DNA from 2 places in the Peribacillus sp. NPDC096447 genome. Region 2 is predicted to be linked to the other one. Evidence: a T-box and tRNA genes for the amino acid it is inferred to sense, from the RefSeq annotation. Region 2 holds a T-box; the other holds one or more tRNA genes.
What was found. A T-box is a leader RNA that pairs with one kind of tRNA and senses whether it is charged. The one in region 2 lies ahead of ACIQZD_RS03245 (valine--tRNA ligase), so its partner is inferred to be a tRNA-Val.

Region 1 (7,503 bases), on a different contig from region 2:
ATTTCCCCTTCTTTTTCTAACATTGTTTTTTTGGGAACATCATAAAAAGCTATCTTCGATATGGAAATACTTACAAATGATTACACACTCTACATGACTTGTAGAGACCGCAAACAAATGGATGTAGAAGTTGTTTTTACCGCTCAATTTTTGTTTAAACTCTTTGACATAAAAGTACTAGCATATGAACAATCCTTTTTACATTATGTATCATCGATAATGAAAAAGACAATTGGACGCGAATCACCAGCTTTGGACTGAGATCTTTTTATTTGAATGATCGTTAATCAATTTTCTGCTCTTGCCGCTCGTATTTGGCTACTCTTTGCAATTTATCTAAATCCACCTTACGATCCCATACTTTTTTTGCATTTTCTGTAATATAGGGATAAAGATATTGATCAACGACCACCTGATAATCCAGGTCATCAAGTAAATTATACGTACGAATTTTTATGGTTTTGTTATCAAGGGTGTCAATGACTATATCATTGATTAAATTCAGTGGATTTCTTACTAAATCGATATTCCGGATATTCTTAATATAAACTGTACCTTTCTTCGACTTAATCGTACCATTTTCACCTTGGACAATCGTTAACAGGACCTTTCCTGGAATAAAACCCGGAAGTGACCAAAGCGTTAGGTAAAGGTAAAAAGGAGTAAAGATGAGACCACCACCAAGGTAAAATAAAGAATACTTGGATTCAAATTTCAAACCGTATATGATTAAGAAAAAACAAGCAATTAAAAAACCTGCAGTCGCAAGAAACATCCACCCGTACATGAACTTTGACCCTTTTATCTGAATGGCGTTATTTTCTTTCTTAACGTTTACCAAATAATGCACCTCCTTAAGCTGGAAGAATCTTGTTGGATAATAATAGTTGATTAATAGATGCCTCATTTGCTCTCTGAATACTCAGGTCAAGGTTGATATCCCTTGTAGCTAGATTAGTATATAAATTTACTTATTATTATATAGGAAAAGCCATGGACCCTATGAAATCCATGGCCTTTTGTTTACCGTTGCATATGTAGTAGTTGCTTTAGTTCACTTTTTGATAACCACGGTCGTTTACGGTGTAGCATACGGTGGCAGTTAGCACATACTAGGGCGATATCCTCTACCTTTGTTTCTTGGTTATCGTCCATTTCCGATACAGGTTTCGTATGATGACCTTCTATATAACCATGTCCTAGTTCACCGTAATATTGTTCGAAATCAAACTCGCATACTTCGCAAAATAACTTACCGTGCTGTTGTAAGAATCGTTCCTTTGCAAGTTTAATAACAAGGGGGTTTCTTTCACGTACTAGATGCTGTTTTAATTTAACCTTTCCTTCTGGAAAACCTTCGTCATCTTCCGTAAACCCTATACGATCAATTTCGTTAAGTTTACGTAGTACATTACCTACGGAACTAAAACCGTACTCTAAAATTTCGTTTCCTTCTGTATCAGTAATACCCTGTCCAGACATAGTGGTATTTGCAAATTTAATATTAATATTGCTTAGATATACGGGGTTATCAAACAATTTGAAGTCGGTAAGAATTATACATCCTATTTGACCCGTATATGCATCAGTTCCAAACATGGTTTTCATTCTACCTATAAAACTTTCCTTATCTTCATCACCGTTAGCATTACGGTATCTGTCCCATGCTTCACCTGCCGTTAATACCTCGAAACGTATGTACGTAGCCATACCCAATACCGCTCTTTCTCCTTTAACTCTCTTATCATTTTTAACAAGAAAAAAGAACGGTTCTCCCATGGTTATCGATTTAAAGTTTTTAGTGTCCTTACGCCAGAAGTTAAATTCATCTGCTTCATTATGCGAAGATAAATTCGTAAACCATTCCCTAGAAGTAACCCCAATATAACCATTCATGTTTAAACCTCCTGCAACTAACTAATAATGCCTGTAAAATATTGTATCATTCTATTAACGTTATCATAGGGTGGATTTTTAGTTTTGCAGAAATCTCGGTTATGCAACCCACCACGTTGTTCTGATGCAATAATTTTAGATGACTTGAGAAACCCTTTGAATTTAATTATGATTAAATTCAAAGGGTTTTTTATCAGAAATCTATGTTTAATTTAGAAGCTTCCAGAACGCCATATCCTCCATAATTTCGTATCTATTATTGGTAACGGACGTGACTAAACTATAGTGTTTTTGAAGTTGCGCTATCTTTTTAACTATCTGCTCACCCTCAGCCTGATTTTCTGGACTGAAGATAGCTTGTACTTCCTTCTTTTTAATGGTAGGTACTCTATGTATAATCCAAGTCAATATATACTGAGCATAGTCATTATTTGTAGTTGCAAAGTGGTCTAAAAATTGGGTTGATAGGATTACACCAACGCCATATTCTCTTCCTTCTTTCATAATTTTCTTTAAAGAAGAGAAGTTTTGACTCAAGAAATTATCTGCCTCATCAACAAGTATCATTTTCGTTAATTCACGATAATCTCCTTGAATTGTACTGTGCCCTTTTGTAGACATCTGGGAATAGAAGGTGTCCAAAGTGATTCCTACTATCAAGTTCTGAACACTTGGATCATAACCAGCCAGATTTACAACCGTTACGCCTTGTATCATGTCGTATAAGGACTTTGTATTCTCACTATTTGGAGAAAAGATCTCAAAATCATAGATTTGTTTTAGTGCTGCATAAAGACTATCTTCTTTTACATCCTCCCTTTCCATTAATCGTTCAAATACATTATTTAATGTAGGTGGTACCAGGCCCCATGTAGCCATAACAGCCTTATAAATACCAGCTTGTGAATAAGCTTCAATGATTAAATCATTCAATAACTGCTGTTGCTTTATACCTAAATTAAAAGCATTAGCAATTGTTTCTTTAATGGTACTAGCTGTATGCAAAGGCAATAATGGCTTTAGTTGTTTTCCCCTATATAAAGATAACGGATTATACGGAAGGTGATATGGATGATACACTGTAGCGTTTGTCGCCCCTGTAAAGTCATCTTTAATATAGTCACCTTTATAGTCAAAGATGAGAACATCAATAGGTGTTCCATTTACATTAGATAGAGAACCATCATGTATCTGTTTAATGAGCGATTTAGTAAACTGAGTTTTACCCGTCCCCATCGTACCAATAATACCTGTATTCGTATGCATGATTTTACTAGTCGTAGTTGGATACCAATACAATGGTTCATTGCTGTTGGGTGATTGACCAAAAAGAATTCTTAATGGTTCAGTTTCGTCAGGCAATTTTGTAACGGAAGGTTCTATAACTAGAGAACTATTATGTGAGTCATGATTCGCCGTAACCGGAGCAATTGCATGGCTTTTTTCATAAATATTTTTCAAATTTTGCTTTTCTTCCGTTTGCAGTTCCTCAGGCATTTCCTCCTGTTCCATGTTAAGCATTTCGCCCTTCGGTTGTTTATATATATCCTCCCAGCCTTTTTTGAATTTCTCATATGCTTTTTGCATTGCGGATGGTGTTAAGTGGGTGTACACGTAGTAATTGTCTTTTACAAAGATATTTTTCTTTTTACTTCCATTTTTGGCTACGAAGTATTCTGAATCTGAAGTTCGGATTCCTGTGAACTCTATTGTTTCAATTGTTTTTTGTAAATCCTTTTCCATGAAGAACTGCCAGAAGTTGCGGAAGATTTGTGCGTGTGATTTTTCTGCCCATCTGATTATTTCACCATCTATGTTCATTTCAAATTCATGAGTGCTCATTAGTAAATCCTCCTATATTTCTCCTCTTTAAATATTAGTTTACTAAATTTTAGCTGGCAAATATAAATAAAGATATTAAATGAATTGGTTCTGTTGCAAAAATTTCTAGAGACTTGCAATTAATTTCGAATTTTTGGACATGGCGATACTATTACTCTAAAGAAGGTGCGTGATCAAAGTTAGAAATCAGGTTTAAACCTAAGCTTTCTAAGACAACTCCTCTTTCTCTGGGTCTTGTCTTATTGGATATCAGTTTAATTTCTCACTCAAAATTCAGCTCCAGAGAGATTCTCCAAGGAGGTTTCTTTTTCTTTTCTTGTTTTAGTTTAAAGTCGGGTCACCATTTTCCTAGAGTACATTAATTTATAAGCATTTTATCTAATTCACGAACTTTATCATATGACTCCAATAGTTGTTCAGGTATTAATGTTCTCCCATAATCCCAAGCATTAGTTTCTATTTCAGATTTTAGCTTTTCTTTTTCTTCTTCATGACCATACATTAAAATCCTTAGATCATGTTTGTTTTTCTTAAAATCCAAATAATAACCAATCATACGATAAAGAATAATTTTAACAAAGTCTTCCTCTGTCTCTTTAATTCTAATTTTCCCTTTATAACCGTTAACTTGAAGGTAATTGAATTTTATAGTATTGGTCGATACGTTATAACTCATAGGTGCACTTAGATTATTGTCAAATTCATAAATAATATCCAAATTGTGCTCATTTAATGTGTTTTTAATTATCTTTTCGATATCGCTTATATAAAGCATTTAACTATCACTTCCTTTTAAAGACTGACTTCATTATAGTAGTAGATTAAGTTATTCTTCCTTTATCAATATCATAAACTGTTGCGATCTTAAAATCACACAGTTAAAAATTAAGGAAATATTTACTATGTTGAGGATAAATCATACGAGAAGTGTAATTAATCCCTTAATAGAACCCTAATTGGAAAGGAATTTTACTTTTAATTAGTCTTCCATACTTTCCTCCTTCTATTTATTTCACTTTAAAACTTTCTATCATTGGTTGTAATTCTTCTTGATATTGTTCTACCATCATTTCAAGTGAAGGCATTGCATTATACTTTTCAAGCCAAGGAACGTAATGAAGTGCTACATTATGCGCAATATCAAAGTAGGGGACAGGTTCGTTGTAACCACACTCTCTGTGAGCTGAAAATTTATCTCTGAAGTCTTTCATCGTTTGCCGATATTTTGCATAGTCTTCATGCGTCATGTTCAGAGCTTCCAAGAAGTATTCCCGTGCATGGTATTTGGTAGTAAGGTAATCCAACACATTATAGTAAAGTGGGTTTTACCTAAGAATATAATTATGTACTTTTTAAAGAAAAGCAAAAAATACGGTCTTATTTTTAAAATCCATCGTGAGCTGAATAAGCAAAAGGCTTGACCTACAGTTCCTTGAAAAATTAATTATTATAAATAATTGTCCTGTAATGCGTTTTAATCCTTCTCTATCCGCCACCAATTGAGTAAATAATACAAAATGAACTATATTTTTTAAAAATAAAAAAAAGGCCCAAATCCTTGTGATATCAAGGATTTAAGCCTTTGTTAGTTGATGACCTGTGAGGGATTCGAACCCACGACCCCTTCCCTGTCAAGGAAGTGCTCTCCCACTGAGCTAACAAGTCGTATGTAATGACTGACTGGTTACTTAAGTACATAATTTATTATAAGTTTTTTTGTTAAAAAGTCAACGCATTATATTAAAAAAGTTTTATTTTTTTCTTATTTTATTTCCCCGCTCCGCAAAACACGAACGAACATTCCCTTTTCACTTGCATATAAAACGTATGTTCGCATATAATGATAGCAAGCAAGTCAGCAAAGGAGTGACAGGGAATGAAATATATACTTCGTAAACATATGGAAGAAAATGCTCCATTGGAGATAATTTATCTCTCCGAACAAGGTAAGATCACGCAGCGGAAAATTCAGGTGCTTGAAATTTATCCAGGCCATATTCACGCATTCTGTTTTCTAAGGCAGACAAAACGGACATTTAAAGTGGCCAATATCCTTTCTGCCCGCCTCATTAAGGCCAGGTTTGATAGGTCTGGCTAAAAGATTGTTAATCAAGGTTCAACCGATTAACTCTTCTTCTTCCTGGATGTCCTTTTCCTGTTCGGTTAACGATTCTTCTTCATCTCTCAGACGGTGAGCTAACCTTGAGGCGGCACTCGCGGCAATGCTTGCAACGATATCATCCAGGAAGGTATGCACGATTCCTTCTTGCTTCTTATCAAGTTCGTGTATGACGCCTATTTTATTTTTATCCAAATGGCCAAAGGTCGTTACAGCAATGCTTCCGTAACCGAGTACTGCACCAAAGGCAATCGTTTCATCCACTCCGAATAGCCCTTCATCAGACTCAACAATCGATTGCAGGGGTTCTGATAGCTTTTTTTGCTCGGCCAGTTTATCCAGCTCCACACCGACTAAAATGGCATGTTGAATTTCCCTTTTCAACAGGACACGCTCAACGCTGTGGATGCATTCCTCCAGCTTAAGATCAGCTTTGTACGGGAACTGCAATTCATAAACGATTTTTGCAATTGCCTCCACACTGACACCACGCTCTAATAATGTTCGTTTAGCCGCCTTCGTTACTTCCCTGCTGTGTACCTGTACATCTGCCATTTTATTCGCCACCTTTTTTATTGTATTATTTTTCTATATCCTTTTATTATAGCACCTTATTATTCAAATTTTTAGAAAATACAATGAAAATTTTCTATTCTAAAATCTTGTCACGGGAAAAAGTCGCAAGGCTATGCTAAAATAATCAAGTAAGTTGTTTTTCATTATTAATTATCATTGAGGTGCGGGAGAATGAGTTTACGCAAAGGCACAATTAAAGAGTACATGTTTAAAAGCGAGGCTTTAGCAGAAGAATTGGAACTGCTTGTTTACTTGCCTGCTAATTTTTCGCCATTGTATAAATATTCGCTTGTGATTGCTCAGGATGGCCGTGATTATTTTCAAATGGGTCGAATTGGCCGGGTAGCAGATGAACTGTTAGGGAACGATGAGATTGAGAATATCATCATTGTCGGCATTCCTTATAAAGACCGCTTTGACCGCAGGCGCAAATATCATCCGGACGGGGAACAGCACAATGCATACATACGTTTTCTTGCCCATGAACTTGTCCCGTTTTTAGATGATGAATTCCCAACCTATCAAATGGGACATGGTCGAACTTTGATCGGTGACTCTCTTGGCGGTACAGTTTCCTTATTGGCCGCACTAAAGTATCCGCATACATTCGGTAAATGCATCATGCAGTCGCCACTTGCCAATGAAGCAGTAATGGATGCTGTACGTAATTTTGAGGATCCGCATCTCCTCGAACTCTATCATGTAATCGGGACTGGCGAAACAGATGTTCCGACGACGGATGGCAACAAGGCAAACTTCATAGAACCCAACAGGGAATTGCATAAATTAATTAACCAAAAAGGATTTCCTTACTTCTATGAAGAATTTGAAGGTAATCATACCTGGAAATACTGGCAGGCAGATTTAAAACGAGCACTATTGGAAATGTTCTAACCATCTCTTTTTGAGATGGTTTCAAGAAAAAACATGTCCAACTATAATACAACAATAAAAAAATATCAGGAGGTTTTATTTATGAAATATGGTGTTGCAATTTTCCCTTCAAAAAAACTTCAAGATTTAGCTAACTCCTATCGCAAACGGTATGATACGAAATATGCTTTCATACC
Region 2 (7,920 bases):
AGCTTCGCCATTTCAATATACCAGTCACAGAAGTCATCCCAAATGAAGTTGTATAGCACACGGCCCACTTCACCAAACTCATAACGGTCCGCAAGTCTGGTTACGTTGGAAATCGTTTCATTCAAGCGCGTCAAGATCCATTTATCGGCTACAGACTTCTCACCGCTTAAATCGATTTCGTCATAAGTCATGCCATTCATGTTCATCAAAGCAAAACGGGATGCGTTCCAAATCTTATTGGAGAAGTTCCAGACCGCTTCCACTTTTTCCGTGCTGTAACGAAGATCCTGTCCAGGCGAGCTGCCCGTAGACAAGAAGTAACGCAGTGAATCGGCACCGTATTGATCGATGACATCCATCGGATCGACACCATTGCCAAGCGATTTACTCATCTTGCGCCCCTGTTCGTCACGAACGAGACCGTGGATCAGCACATCTTCAAATGGTCGTTCACCCGTGAACTCAAGAGCTTGGAAAATCATCCGCGATACCCAGAAGAAAATGATATCATAGCCTGTAACAAGTGCCCCGGTTGGATAGTAACGTTGGAAATCGACACTGTCCTTGTCAGGCCAGCCCATAGTCGAGAAAGGCCATAATGCCGAGCTGAACCATGTATCCAGAACATCCGTATCTTGTTCCCAGTTTTCAGCGTCCGCAGGCTCTTCGTGACCTACATACACTTCACCTGTTTCTTTATGGTACCAGGCTGGAATGCGGTGACCCCACCAAAGCTGACGGGAAATGCACCAGTCGCGGATATTTTCCATCCAATGCAGGTACGTTTTTTCGAAACGATCCGGTACGAAATGAACTTTTTCCTCATCGGATCCTTTTTGAAGCTCGACGGATGCATCAGCCAACGGCTGCATTTTAACGAACCATTGCGTCGAAAGATATGGTTCAACAACAGCACCGCTTCTCTCTGAATGGCCGACTGAGTGAAGGTGATCTTCGATTTTGAAGAGTACTCCTTCTTCCTGAAGGTCTTTGACGATTTGTTTACGGCATTCAAACCGGTCCATGCCCTCATATTTACCAGCCTTTTCATTCATCGAGCCATCTTCATGCATGACAAGGATGCGCTCCAAATCGTGACGGTTCCCGATTTCGAAATCATTCGGGTCATGGGCCGGAGTAATTTTGACCGCGCCTGAACCGAATTCCATATCGACATAATCATCACCGACAATCGGGATTTCCCGGCCTGTAATTGGCAAGCGGACCATTTTGCCGATCAAGTGTTTATAACGGTCATCTTCCGGATGTACAGCAACAGCAGTATCACCAAGCATCGTTTCTGGACGGGTGGTGGCAATTTCAATTTCACCTGATCCGTCTACCAACGGATATTTCATATGGTAAAATGCGCCCTGCACATCTTTGTAAATAACCTCAATATCGGATAACGCCGTTTTCGTCGATGGATCCCAGTTGATGATGTATTCGCCGCGATAAATCAAGCCCTTGTTATAAAGCGAAACGAACACTTCGCGCACAGCTTTTGAAAGCCCCTCATCAAGAGTGAAGCGTTCACGTGTATAATCAAGTCCAAGACCCAGCTTTGACCATTGTTCACGGATATGGCTCGCGTATTCCTCTTTCCATTTCCATGTCTCTTCTACGAATTTTTCACGTCCAAGGTCATAACGGCTCACGCCTTCCGCACGAAGTTTCTGTTCTACTTTCGCTTGAGTGGCGATACCGGCATGGTCCATGCCCGGCAACCATAAAACATCATAGCCTTGCATTCTTTTCATGCGTGTCAAAATATCTTGAAGTGTCGTATCCCAAGCATGGCCAAGATGAAGCTTACCTGTCACGTTAGGCGGCGGGATGACAATCGTATATGGTTCTTTTTTATCGTCACCTGTCGTTTCGAAAAACTTTCCATCAAGCCACCATTTGTAGCGGCCTTTCTCTATCGTCTGCGGATCATATTTAGTCGGCATAGAAATTTGGTTCTCTTCCATATCATTTCCTCCTTTTTAGGCATAAAAAAAACTTCCATCATCACAAAAGGACGAAGGAAGTTGTTCGCGGTGCCACCTTTTTTCCGAAAAAGAAAAAACTCTTTCGGCTCTCAAATCGGATAACGGCTCTTCACCGGCCTTCGCTACTAAGAGGTTCACGAAGACTGCTCGCGGACGACTTCGGATGCTGCTGCCTGGAAACCTCGCACCAATTTGGTTTCCTCTCTGAAAAGTGCATATCATCTTACTATTTCCGGTCTTTGCATTGATTTATATTCATATGTAAATTCATTGAATGCATATAGTATATAGTACAAAAAATATGGGGCTCCAGTCAATCATCTTTTCGCTTACTTTCCCAGGAATCATCCCATTTGATACATTCAAGGTCGTTTTCTTTATTTTATCCTCCAGAAACAGTAAATGTGACGGCTTTATCACCTTTTCCAGTGCCCACCCATATTATATAAGAAGTCCTAAAAAGGAAGGTAATAATATGAAGCGAAGATATACTCCCTATACTTTACCGCCTTGGATGAAGAAATTCCGCGGTGTCTGCCAGCAGTTCATCGTCCCCTTTATCGTATTCCAAGGATTACGCACACTGATTTTTCCGACTTTCTTCGATATGCTCCTGCTAATCGCATTTATTTTCCTGGCCATGTCTTTATATTTCGAATGGATTTAATTATTCCCTTACAGCAAAAAAATATACATGACTGGAGATAATCCAATCATGTATATTTAGCTTTGAGGTGATTGTTCTTCTTTGGCAGCCTCGGCAGCAGCCTTTTTCTGCTGTTCGATTTCTTCGATTTTCATCACCATATATTCAATATTTTTCAGAAGCCAAAATTGCCGCTGCAGTTGAGTAACATTATCAAGCTCTGAACGATGGACCCTGCCATCGGAATAACTCTTCACTAATTCCAAAGCTGATCCAGGGAATGCCAGATAACTTTGCATGAGCAGCAATTCATCTTCCTTCAACGGAAAATAACGAAAATAGTTATATAGCCAGTCAACGCAGTCATCGCATTGGACAGGATAGGTCCTGGCCGATTTAACGAGAAATGGCAGTAAATCGAAATGCGGCGGAGCCGTATTCGAATTCTCAAAATTGATGAAGTAGCCATACCCCCGCTCATCATAAACGAAATGCTTCAAAGAAACCTTTCCGTGCGTGACCACGGTTCTAACCTTTTCACTATCCTTCGTTTTTTCATACCAGGTTTCAAACTTCTTGATCGAGTACTTCAGCGCCTGTGAAATATCAGTGTAGAAAGAACAAACCGTCAGTTCGAATGGAGACATATACCACTTCTTTTCACAGCTGACAATATACTCATCCATAAAGTCCTTCTCGTTATTCCAGGCATCAAGCGTCCGTTCATAATGGGCTTCCCTTTCCTCAATATCCACTTGAATTTCCTTAACGGAAAGTGTATGCATCCGAGCAAGCTCCCTGAACATTTGCTTATGTTTTTCATCGCGCTCCCCGTCCCCCTCATTATTGAGCCAGGGCATCAGGTAATACAAACGCCCATTATGAAGAACGGCGTAACGCTGATCCATCGTTTGATAAATCGGAACGATCCGATTATAGCCGCGATGGTACAGTTTTTGAACATTTTTGATAAAATCAATGCCGTTCTGGGGTAACATCGATTTCAAGGCAAATGTACCGCGATCACTGTATACTTTTTTCACACGCCCGAAGTCCTCGATATATTGTACATACATGGCATATTCCTTCAATACGGTTTCCGTGTCCCGATTCCGGTTGGCAGGCTGCTGATTCTCGTTTTCCCTCACGAGACTCACTCACTTTCTCTAAAAAACTAAAGATTCTCCAGCACCTAAAAAACAGGAGCAGACCATATGCTCTGCTCTCTGTCCCGATCAATTCTTATATGCAACCGCCTTCGGTATATAGATGACTTGCCCTTCATGAACGTTTTGATTCGACTCCAATTCATTGCTGAAAAGTATCGATTGAACCGTAACATCATATCGTTGAGCTAAGTCATCAAGCGTTTCCCCTTGCTGAACAATGCAAACTTTCATCCTTACCAGTTCTTCTTCCTGTTTCCGTCCGAATAAATCCATGATGGAAGGCTGCTTCTCACCATGATCGGCCGTTTCTTTATCATCACGTTCCGCGGCTTGTTTCCTGCCTTTGAAATTCTTAACCTCCTTAGCCGGAGGCGCAGGTCTTTCCCTCTTTTTGAATAGATCGCTTAAGGACGAATTGGATTCCTCTTCCTGCTCCACCTTTACATGTTCATTTAGAATAGGACCCGCTGCAACGTCATCTTCCTCCTGCCGTATGACATCCTCGGTTTCTAAATTGGAAACAGGGCTATTTTGATGATTGGCTGCTTGACTTGGCTCTTCTACTTCTTCTTCTACTTCTTCTTTCAATGTCACTCTAGGAATCTCTATCTTCTCCACTGGATCCTGCCTGCTTGGTTCTTCCTCCAGTTTCCCCTCTTCCATGGAAGGTACCTTATCCGTTGGGTCAGACGGATCTCCAATAACTTCTTCCTCTACAGCTTCAGCTTCTTCCTGTCTATGCACTTCCGTTTCCCACTCCTCCTCTTCAGGATATGGTGAAACGGGAATTTCAAAAACTGGGGCACTATGCTGATCGCTTAAATAAATCGGTTCCTCTTCTTCTTGTTCTTCATTCGCTTCAGAAACTTGTTTTGACTCTGCAGAAAAGGGCGCGTATAACTCTTCTTCCTCCTCATCACGGAAAACAGGCTGAAAGTCCGGGATCGGCGGCACTGCAGCCGCATAAGGAATATACGACTCATTTTCACCATCCGTTTCTTCTTGTTCCTCTGTTTCCCCAACTTCCTGCTCCGTATCGAAACGTTCTTCCACATATGAATCATTATAGATTCCGGTTATCAAAAGATCCGCCTGCAATTTCAAACAGTTATGCTCTGGCAGGGCATAATCAAAGCTTTGAATCGAGACATCGACCTCATCCAATGAGGCAATCCGATTATTCGGAATCGTTATGTCAACCGGAAAACGGTGTGTGAACTCATTTAGTCCATTGAGATGCCTCTCGACCTTTTGAACCGCTTTTGGCAAAAAGGTCTGCGAAAACTCCTCTTCTTCACCATTTTGCGAGTCTTTATATTCACCGCTTAAATCCAACGAGCCTCGTATAAAAACATATTGATCACTTTCTTGAATCGTCACATTTGGATCAAGCGAAATGGAATATAGCTCAGCCACTTCCTGTCCCTTCTGGAACCAAACGGATTCCTCTAAAGAAAATCGTAAATACGATTCATTTTCTTGCGACAAAAACAACTCCTCCTTTCAACTTCAGGAAACGGTACCTATACCAATATCAATCTATGAAGGAAGGAAGCTGATTATTCCTTAATTTCATATGCCACACTCGAGACCTTATATTTCCTGAACCTTTTAAAAAGAAGGGATTCAAATTTTGCAGGCTAAAATTAATGCGGGATGTAACATCGACATGAAGATCCTGAATGAAACCATTAATTCGGCCTTCCTCCATTTTATTCGACCTAGATCCACATTAATTTGGCCTTCAACATTTGATTCGGTTCTACCACGTACTGATTGAATTCAAAAAAACTGGCTGCCTTTCTCCAAAAGTTTTTGGAAAATGGTAGCCAGTTCAAATTTATCATTATTCAATATATCGGTAGTTCATGAAGCCTTGCATCATTTTTTTAATTTTGCAAAAGCCTGTTCTGCCGCTGTAATGGTCTTTTCGATATCTTCATCACTATGTGCAGTGGAAAGGAATAAACCTTCAAACTGTGACGGCGGCAAGTAGATGCCTTGATTCGCCATTTCCCTATAGTAAGAAGCAAAGAACTCTAAATCGGATGTTTTTGCTGTATCATAGTTTACGACTTCTTCATTCGTAAAGAAAAGTCCAATCATGGAACCGGCACGGTTGAATGTATGGGGAACTCCGTACTTTTCCGCCGCTTCCCCAATACCTTTTTCGAGCATATCCCCTTTTCGGGCGAACTCATCATAAGATTCTGGAGTCAATTGGCTCAGCGTTTCAAGGCCGGCCGTCATGGCAAGAGGGTTACCCGACAATGTTCCCGCTTGATAGATTGTCCCACTCGGGGCAATTTGTTCCATGAATTCTCGCTTGCCTCCGAATGCTCCTACAGGCAAGCCGCCGCCAATAACTTTCCCAAGGCAAGTCAGGTCAGGTACGATGCCAAAATAGCCTTGTGCACAATTATAGTCGACACGGAACCCTGTCATAACTTCGTCAAAGATCAATAGAGCCCCGTATTGGGTCGTCACTTCACGTAAGCCTTCGAGGAAACCAGGTTGTGGCGGAACCACACCCATGTTCCCTGCAACAGGTTCTACGATGATACAGGCAATGTCTTCGCCAAATTGTTCAAATGCGTATTTGGTCGCAGCTAGATCATTATATGCTACGGTAATCGTATTTTTTGCAATGCCTTCCGGTACTCCCGGGCTATCCGGCAAACCTAATGTCGCAACGCCGGAACCCGCCTTGATCAGCAAGGAATCGCCATGGCCATGATAGGAGCCTTCGAATTTCAGGATTTTATCACGGCCTGTAATGCCTCGTGCCAGCCTTAGTGCACTCATCGTCGCTTCGGTACCTGAAGATACCATACGGATCATTTCAATCGAAGGCACCCGTTCAATGACCAGCTTGGCCAGTTCATTCTCAATCAGCGTCGAGGTTCCAAAGCTTGTACCTGATTCCGCTACCTTTTTCAATGATTCCACGACACGGTCATTCGTGTGACCCAGGATAAGCGGTCCCCATGAAAGAACATAGTCGATATATTCATTTCCATCGATATCATACATTTTTGAGCCTTTTCCGCGCTCCATGAAAATGGGATCCATGTCCACAGATTTGAAGGCACGCACCGGGCTGTTCACGCCGCCTGGCATCAAATTTTTTGCTTCGGCAAACGCTTTTTTCGATTTTTCATATGACCGCATGATTCAATCCCCTTTTTCCATTACAGGTTATATTTTTTATATCATTGATTATCTTCGTTTATCCAGCGTGCTACCTCTTTTGAAAAATAAGTAATGATCAAGTCGGAACCTGCGCGTTTCAAGCCTGTCAGCATTTCCATCACTATCGCTTTTTCATCAATCCAGCCATTTTGGGCAGCTGCCTTAACCATTGAATATTCACCGCTGACATTATAGGAAACAACCGGAAGATTAAAGTTATTCTTAACGTCCCTGATGATGTCCATGTAGGAAAGGGCCGGTTTCACGATTAGGAAGTCCGCACCTTCAGCAACATCGGATTCAGCTTCACGGAATGCTTCAAGGCGATTGGCGGGATCCATTTGGTAAGTTTTCCTGTCGCCGAATTGTGGCGCACCATTTGCGGCATCACGGAATGGGCCGTAAAAAGCCGAAGCATATTTCACCGCGTAGGACATGATCGGAATATCTTCATAACCCGCTTCATCCAGACCTGCACGGATGGCCGCAACGAAACCGTCCATCATGTTGGACGGTGCAATGATATCGGCGCCGGCCTCTGCCTGGCTGATTGCCGTTTTGGCAAGAAGGTCAAGTGAAGCGTCATTGAGGATTTTTTCCCCTTCTACGACCCCGCAATGGCCATGGCTTGTATACTCACATAGGCAGGTATCCGCTATGACAATAACATCAGGATATTGTTTTTTAATAAAACGGGTTGCCTCTTGCACAAGTCCGTTATGGTGAAATGCCCCTGTGCCCTGTTCGTCTTTATCATGATCAAAAGGGACACCGAATAAAATAACTGATTTAATGCCCAGACTCACGACTTCATCCATTTCGGCCCCCAGATTATCCATGGATAGCTGATATATACCTGGCATGGAGTTAATCTCATTTTTCACATTTTCTCCGTCGATGACGAAGATCGGATAGATCA

Region 1: it encodes a tRNA-Val, which carries the amino acid that the T-box ahead of ACIQZD_RS03245 (valine--tRNA ligase) is inferred to sense. The anticodon was not compared.

What each region holds. Positions count from the first base shown of each region.
Region 1 covers NZ_JBIWEV010000002.1:442,011-449,513, forward strand. Annotated here, with positions in the region: partial or broken gene ACIQZD_RS09020 (hypothetical protein) at 1-1, opposite strand, end outside; gene ACIQZD_RS09025 (DUF5381 family protein) at 284-841, opposite strand; gene ACIQZD_RS09030 (HNH endonuclease) at 1,024-1,896, opposite strand; gene ACIQZD_RS09035 (ATP-binding protein) at 2,104-3,738, opposite strand; gene ACIQZD_RS09040 (hypothetical protein) at 4,097-4,513, opposite strand; gene ACIQZD_RS09045 (hypothetical protein) at 4,746-4,985, opposite strand; tRNA gene ACIQZD_RS09050 (tRNA-Val) at 5,332-5,403, opposite strand; gene ACIQZD_RS09055 (hypothetical protein) at 5,615-5,836, shown strand; gene ACIQZD_RS09060 (phosphatidylglycerophosphatase A family protein) at 5,855-6,412, opposite strand; gene ACIQZD_RS09065 (alpha/beta hydrolase) at 6,605-7,327, shown strand; gene ACIQZD_RS09070 (YjcG family protein) at 7,409-7,503, shown strand, end outside.
Region 2 covers NZ_JBIWEV010000001.1:646,181-654,100, forward strand. Annotated here, with positions in the region: gene ACIQZD_RS03245 (valine--tRNA ligase) at 1-1,973, opposite strand, end outside; T-box leader at 2,017-2,243, opposite strand; gene ACIQZD_RS03250 (hypothetical protein) at 2,470-2,661, shown strand; gene ysxE (spore coat protein YsxE) at 2,718-3,788, opposite strand; gene ACIQZD_RS03260 (LysM peptidoglycan-binding domain-containing protein) at 3,876-5,297, opposite strand; gene hemL (glutamate-1-semialdehyde 2,1-aminomutase) at 5,691-6,980, opposite strand; gene hemB (porphobilinogen synthase) at 7,022-7,920, opposite strand, start outside.